2 regions of the Kribbella sp. NPDC051952 genome follow, and region 2 is predicted to be linked to the other one. Evidence: riboswitches for the same ligand, from Rfam matches in the RefSeq annotation. Region 2 holds a riboswitch; the other holds the start of a gene.
What was found. A riboswitch is a leader RNA that binds a small molecule or an ion and turns the genes downstream of it on or off. The one in region 2 is predicted to bind ZMP and ZTP.
Positions count from the first base shown of each region.

Region 1: linked by a shared signal. The riboswitch ahead of AB0L70_RS37145 (glycine hydroxymethyltransferase) and the one ahead of folP (dihydropteroate synthase) in region 2 are both predicted to bind ZMP and ZTP.

Region 1 is NZ_JBFAXQ010000034.1:4,419-7,805, forward strand. It holds gene AB0L70_RS37140 (acyl-CoA dehydrogenase family protein) at 5-1,624, shown strand; ZMP/ZTP riboswitch at 1,621-1,702, shown strand; gene AB0L70_RS37145 (glycine hydroxymethyltransferase) at 1,731-3,179, shown strand; gene AB0L70_RS37150 (DHA2 family efflux MFS transporter permease subunit) at 3,229-3,387, opposite strand, start outside.
Region 2 is NZ_JBFAXQ010000004.1:120,420-123,806, forward strand. It holds gene AB0L70_RS09900 (glycoside hydrolase family 18 protein) at 1-551, shown strand, start outside; gene AB0L70_RS09905 (winged helix-turn-helix domain-containing protein) at 722-1,252, shown strand; ZMP/ZTP riboswitch at 1,396-1,484, shown strand; gene folP (dihydropteroate synthase) at 1,504-2,316, shown strand; gene AB0L70_RS09915 (S8 family serine peptidase) at 2,340-3,387, opposite strand, start outside.

The DNA.
Region 1 (3,387 bases), on a different contig from region 2:
TGACATGGCGGACCCTTTCGCGGTAACGAATCAGGCTCCCCCACTGCGGGGCGTGAACTTCTTCACCCAGGACAGGGCGCTCGGTGACGCTCTGCGCCCGTACGCCGACCTCGCCGACGACCCCGGTCTGCACCGGATCGGAGCGGTCGCGGGGTCGGCGGAGGCGCTGTCCCAGGCCCTCCCGGCGAACCAGAATCCGCCGGTCCTGCGCACCCACGACCGCTACGGGAACCGGATCGACGAGGTCGAGTTCCACCCGTCGTGGCACTGGCTGATGGAGCGGGCGGTCGGGTTCGGGCTGCAGGCGGCGCCGTGGACGAGCGACCAGCCGTCGCCGCACCTGACCCGGGCGGCCGGCTTCTACGTCTGGTCGCAGGTCGAGCCGGGCCACGCGTGCCCGATCTCGATGACGTACGCCGCCGTACCCGCGCTCAGGGCGGATGAGCGGTTGGCCAAGGAGTGGATCCCGCAACTCGCGTCCAAGGAGTACGACGTACGACGCCTGCCTGCCGCGGAGAAGACCGGGGTCCTCGCCGGGATGGGGATGACCGAGAAGCAGGGCGGGTCGGATGTCCGGGCGAACCTGACCACGGCCACGCCCACCGGTGGCGACGGTGAATACCAGCTCAACGGTCACAAATGGTTCTGCTCGGCGCCGCAGGTCGACGTCTTCCTCGTACTGGCGCAGGCGCCGGACGGACTGAGTTGCTTCGTCGTGCCGCGGGTGCTTGCTGACGGCAACCGGAACGCGTTCGCACTGCAGCGGTTGAAGGACAAGCTCGGGAATCGTTCCAACGCCTCGAGTGAGGTCGAGTTCCACGGGACCATCGGCTACCGATTGGGTGACGAGGGCGCCGGCGTCCGCACGATCATCGAGATGGTTGCCGCGACGCGATTGGACTGCGTGCTGGGGTCCGCGGCGCTTCAACGTCGTGCGTTGGTCGAGGCGCTTTGGCACACCCGCCACCGCTCCGCGTTCGGTGGATTACTGGCCGACAAGCCGGCCATGCAGAACGTGCTCGCGGACCTCGCCCTGGAGAGCGAGGCGGCCACGGCCCTCGCCATGCGCCTCGCCGCAGCCGTCGACAGCCCGCTCCCCGAGGCCGCGGCCTTCCGCCGCATCGGGCTTCCGTTGGCGAAGTTCTGGGTCTGTAAGCGGACTCCGTTCATGGCTGCCGAGGCGCTCGAGTGTCTGGGTGGGAACGGTTTCGTGGAGGAGTCCGGGATGCCGCTGCTCTTCCGGGAGTCGCCGTTGAACTCCATCTGGGAAGGCTCGGGGAACGTCAACGCATTGGACGTTCTCCGGGCGCTCCGGCGACCGGAGTCGTTGGAGGCCTGGCTGCTCGAGGTTGGCGCGGCGCGTGGTGCCGACGATCGGCTCGACACCGCGGTGAACGACGTACTGCAAGCGCTTGCAGACGTCGAAGGGGCCGAAGCGGGAGCCCGTCGGCTGGCGGCCCGGATGGGCTTGTGCGTGCAGGCATCGCTGCTCGTGCGGCACTCGACACCGGAGGTGGCCGACGCGTTCGTGGCGTCCCGGTTGGCCGGGGATTGGGGCGGTGTCTTCGGCACCCTCCCGCGGACCACACCGTTCCAGACGATCCTCGACCGCACGATAGGGTGAGGCGTCGCGACTGGCGCGCTGAGGTGGAGAACCACCGGGGAGCGAAATCCGTCGGCACCGTGCGCCTGGGTGCCTTCGACCCACTGCAACCGCAGGAGAGACAACGATGACTCAGACCTTCGACGCAGCCGCCGCGTCGGCCGCGTACCGCAACGCGCTCGAGGTGATCGGCGCGGTGGAGCCCACCATCGCCGGCGCGATCAAGGCCGAACTGGCCGACCAGCGGTCCTCGCTGAAGCTGATCGCGAGCGAGAACTACGCCTCCCCCGCCACCCTGCTCACGATGGGCAACTGGCTCTCGGACAAGTACGCCGAGGGCACCATCGGCCACCGCTTCTACGCCGGCTGCCAGAACGTCGACACCGTCGAGCAGACCGCTGCGGATCACGCGCGGGCACTCTTCGACGCGCCGCACGCCTACGTCCAGCCGCACTCCGGCATCGACGCGAACCTGGTCGCCTTCTGGGCGATCCTGGCCCAGCGGATCGAGTCCCCGGCGCTGGCCGAGGCGGGCGCCAAGCACGTCAACGACCTGTCCGACGAGGACTGGACCAAGCTCCGCAAGGCGCTCGGCGACCAGAAGATGCTCGGCATGTCGCTCGATGCCGGCGGTCACCTGACCCACGGCTTCCGGCCGAACATCTCCGGCAAGATGTTCAACCAGCACTCGTACGGCACCGACCCGGAGACCGGGCTGCTCGACTACGACGAGGTCGCCCGGAAGGCGCGCGAGTTCAAGCCACTCATCCTGATCGCGGGCTACTCGGCGTACCCGCGGAAGGTGAACTTCGCCAAGATGCGCGAGATCGCCGACGAGGTCGGCGCGACGCTGATGGTCGACATGGCCCACTTCGCCGGCCTGGTCGCGGGCAAGGTGTTCAGCGGCGACTTCGACCCGGTCCCGCACGCGCACGTCACCACGACCACCACGCACAAGTCGCTCCGCGGCCCGCGCGGCGGCATGGTGCTCTGCCAGCCCGAGTACGCCGATTCCGTCGACCGCGGGTGCCCGATGGTCCTGGGTGGCCCGCTCAGCCAGACGATGGCCGCGAAGGCGGTCGCACTGGCCGAGGCCCGGCAGCCGTCGTTCCAGGAGTACGCGCAGGCGGTCGCGGACAACGCGGTCGTGCTGGCCGAGGGTCTGATGAAGCGCGGCGTGAAGCTCGTGACGGACGGCACCGAGAACCACCTGGTCCTGCTCGACGTCTCGTCGTACGGGATCACCGGCCGGCAGGCCGAGTCCGCTCTGCTCGACGCGGGCATCGTGACGAACCGGAACGCTGTACCGCGCGACCCGAACGGCGCCTGGTACACCTCGGGCGTCCGGATCGGTACGCCGGCGCTGACCACGCGCGGCTTCGGCGCCGACGAGTTCGACCGGGTGGCCGAGCTCATCGTCGACGTGATCTCCTCCACCACGCCGACCACGACGTCCGCCGGTGCTCCGTCGAAGGCGAAGTACGTCCTCGCCGACGGTGTCGCGGACAAGACCCGCGCCGCCTCGGCCGAGTTGCTCGACAAGCACCCGCTGTACCCGGGCCTCGAGCTCAGCTGACCCGAACGACAGCGCCCGCTCCCCCCTCCGGGAGCGGGCGCTGTCGTGTTCACGCGTCCTGCTGGACTCCCATCAGAACCTCCGGCGACGCCTTCTTCGCGCGCCGCGGCATCAGCAGCGCGGCCAGTACGGCGCCGACGACCGCGATGCCCGCTGACACCCACATGGTGGTGTTGAGGCTTGTCAGGAACGCATCGCGTACGTCGTT
Region 2 (3,387 bases):
CGGACGGCGGCAAGATCGACGCGACCGACTACGCGTCGGCAGCCGGGAAGCTCGACTGGCTGATGCCGATGACGTACGACTACTTCGGTGCGTTCAGCGCCCAGGGCCCGACCGCGCCGCACTCGCCGTTGACGTCGTACGCCGGAATCCCTACGCCCGGGTTCTACAGCGATGCGGCGATCCAGAAGCTGAAGTCTAAGGGCGTGCCCGCCTCCAAGCTGCTGCTCGGGGTCGGGTTCTACGGCCGGGGCTGGACCGGTGTCACGCAGTCCGCGCCGGGTGGGACCGCGACCGGTGCGGCGCCGGGGAAATACGAGGCCGGGATCGAGGACTACAAGCTGATCTCGACCCGTTGCCCGTCCACCGGAACGGTCGGAGGTACGGCGTACGCGTTCTGCAACGGGGAGTGGTGGGGGTATGACACGCCCGACACGATCCGCGGGAAGATGTCGTACGCGAACGATCAGGGACTCGGTGGCGCCTTCTTCTGGGAGCTTTCCGGCGACACCGGTGACGGCACCTTGATCACCGCGGTGAAGTCCGTCGGCTGATCCTTTCGAGACCGCCGGCCGCGCCCGCCGCCCCGGGCCCGGTCGGCCCTTGTCCGTTCTCGGACAGGTCGCATATGTGCCAGCCCGGGGTGCGGGGAATCCCTTGACTTAGTTCGCGCCGTAAACCGTACTTATGGCTGGCTCGGGCGTCGGATTGGGAGGGGCTCGCCATGGAGAGGTCGTCGGATTCGTCATTGGTCATCGGCGTGGCCACGTCCACGGCCGAACGCGTCCACTTGGCGCGGCTGCTGGGTGGTGCCGAGGCACTCCTGCTGGTGTCGAGTGCCGATCAGGCCCGCGCGTTCCTTGAGCTCACCGGAGTGGCGCCGGCGATCAGCCCGGCTGTCTTGGCGCCGGCCGTGCTGCCTACTAGTGAGCAGCCTGCTCAGATCAAGGCTGTGCCCGAACCGGCGGTGGAGCTGTACCTGGACGTCGATCGCCGGGTGGTCCGCTGGAAGGACCGCGAAGTATCACTGACCCGGCTCGAACACGACTTCCTGCACTGCCTGGTGGAAGAGCCCGGCCGCGTCTGGACCTACCAGCGTCTGCACCACGCCGTCTGGGGCAACGAGCACCTCGGCCACGGCTCCCACATCCACTCGGTCGTCAAACGCCTCCGCCAAAAACTCTCCAACCTGGGCGCCACCGTCACCATCCACGCCGTCCGAGGCGTAGGTTTCCACCTCCTCCCCACCACTTAAGGCATCTGGGGAACCGGAGCGTCGCCTTCGCCGCTGTGGGAGCTGTTGCATCCGGCCCAACTCGGCCAGCAAGCGGTGAGGCAAAGTTCCAATCCACACCCCAAACATGCACCTGTCCCCGCCCCTGCCCAGGGATAAGGTGCGGACTGGACCGTGACTGGCGCGTGAGGTGGGTTACCACCGGGGAGCGGTCTCGTCTGGATGACGTGTGCCGTGCGCCTGGGCTTCTGGATCTACCCGGGAGGCCCGGCATGAACCGTCCGCGGTTGGTGGGAATCGTCAATATCACCAGGGATTCGTTCTCGGACGGGGGCAGATACCTGGCTGCCGGTGACGCGATCGCGCACGCGCACGAGTTGGTCGACGCGGGCGCCGACCTGGTGGAGCTCGGGCCGGCGTCGAGTCATCCGGAAGCGGAGAAGGTGTCGCCGGGGGAGGAGATCGAACGGCTGGCCCGGGTGATCGACGGGTTGCACGAGATCCTCTGGGGTGTGGACTCCTATCACCCGGAGACGCATCGGTACGCGGCCGCGCGCGGAGCGTCGTACCTGAACGACATCCAGGGCTTCCCGGATCCACGCCGGTACGACGAATTGGCGGCGCTCGACTGTCAGCTGGTGGTGATGCACTCGGTGCAGCGGCGTGGACCGGCGACGAAGGTGCGGACAGACGCGCAGGGGATCTGGTCCCGCATCGAGGACTTTTTCGACGAGCGGATCGAGGCACTCGAGAAGGCAGGTATCACCCGCGACCGCCTGATCCTCGACCCCGGCCTGGGCTACTTCCTCGGGAGTACGCCGGAACCGTCCCTGATCGTGCTGCGTGAGATCGCGAGACTGAAGGCCCGGTACGAGTTGCCGGTGCTCGTCTCGCCGTCACGGAAGTCGTTCCTGCGCGCGATCACCGGCACCAGAGTCGCGGACATCGGACCGGCGACCCTGGCGGCGGAGTTGCATGCGGCCGCCCAAGGCGTCGACTACATCCGGACCCACGATCCTGCCGCGCTCTCCGACGGGCTGGTCGTGGCCGATGTACTGCGAACCGGCCCCCACCCCGAGGGGTGAGGGCCGGCTCGTCACTCAACGAACTACTTGATGGACTTCAAGGCGAAGTTCTCGGTGACCGGGGAGCCGGCTACCAGTTTGGTGCTGCGGGTCTGGGGCTTGTAGCCGTCCTTCGCGGCGATCAAGGTGAGCGGGTTGTTGCGACGGTCCAGCCAGTAGGCGTACTTGCCGTCCTTGTCGGTGATGAAGGTGTACGACTGCGCCCACGAGTCCACCTCGACGATCGCGCCCGGGAGCGGTGCGGTGACGCCGGTCGAGCTGACGCTCGTGACGGTGCCCTGCAGCTTGCTCCACGTGCTCGGCGGGGTGACAGTCATCGTCACGCCGACCGGTGCGACCGTGTAGGGGGTGTTCTCGCCGATCGTGACCGCCCCGCTGTACACACCGGGCTGGTCGACGTTCGCGGTGAGCGTGACCTTGACCGTCGTCGACTGTCCCGGGGCCAGCGTGGCCTCGGTCTTGTCGAGCGACATCCAGCTCACGTCCGCCGAGGACTCGGAGCAGTCCTCGAGACCCGGCAGGGCCTCGCTGTCCGCCGTGGCGGTGAAGCCACCGGACGAACCACCCACCTTGTAGAAGCCGCAGGCCGCGCCACCGCGGTACCGCGGCAGGTTGGCGTTCGGCAGTGCGGTCCAGCTGTCCGACGACGGGTCGTACGAGAACCCGGCGTTGGTGACGGCACCGGCCTGGACCCCGCCGACCACGAGCAGCTTGCCACCGGCAACGGCGTACGACGCCGCCCAGTGGTCGGCCGGAGCGTCGGCGACCGCGGTCCAGGAGTCTGCTCCCGGGTCGTAGACGTAGGCCGACTTCAGCGAGTTCACACCGTCGTTACCACCGGCGCAGTACACCTTGCCGTCGATGGCACCGCAGGACGCGAACGCGACCGACTGCGGGTAGTTCGCCAGCGTCTCCCAGGCGTTGGTGCCCGGGTCGTACCGGACCACCGTGTTGCTCATCGGCGTGCAGCCCGCCGTCGTGCAGCCACCGACGGCGTACAGCTTGCCGTCCGCGACAGCCTGACCGGCCGCGGCCCGCGGCGCCGGGTTGTTCGCCACCGCGGTCCAGGCG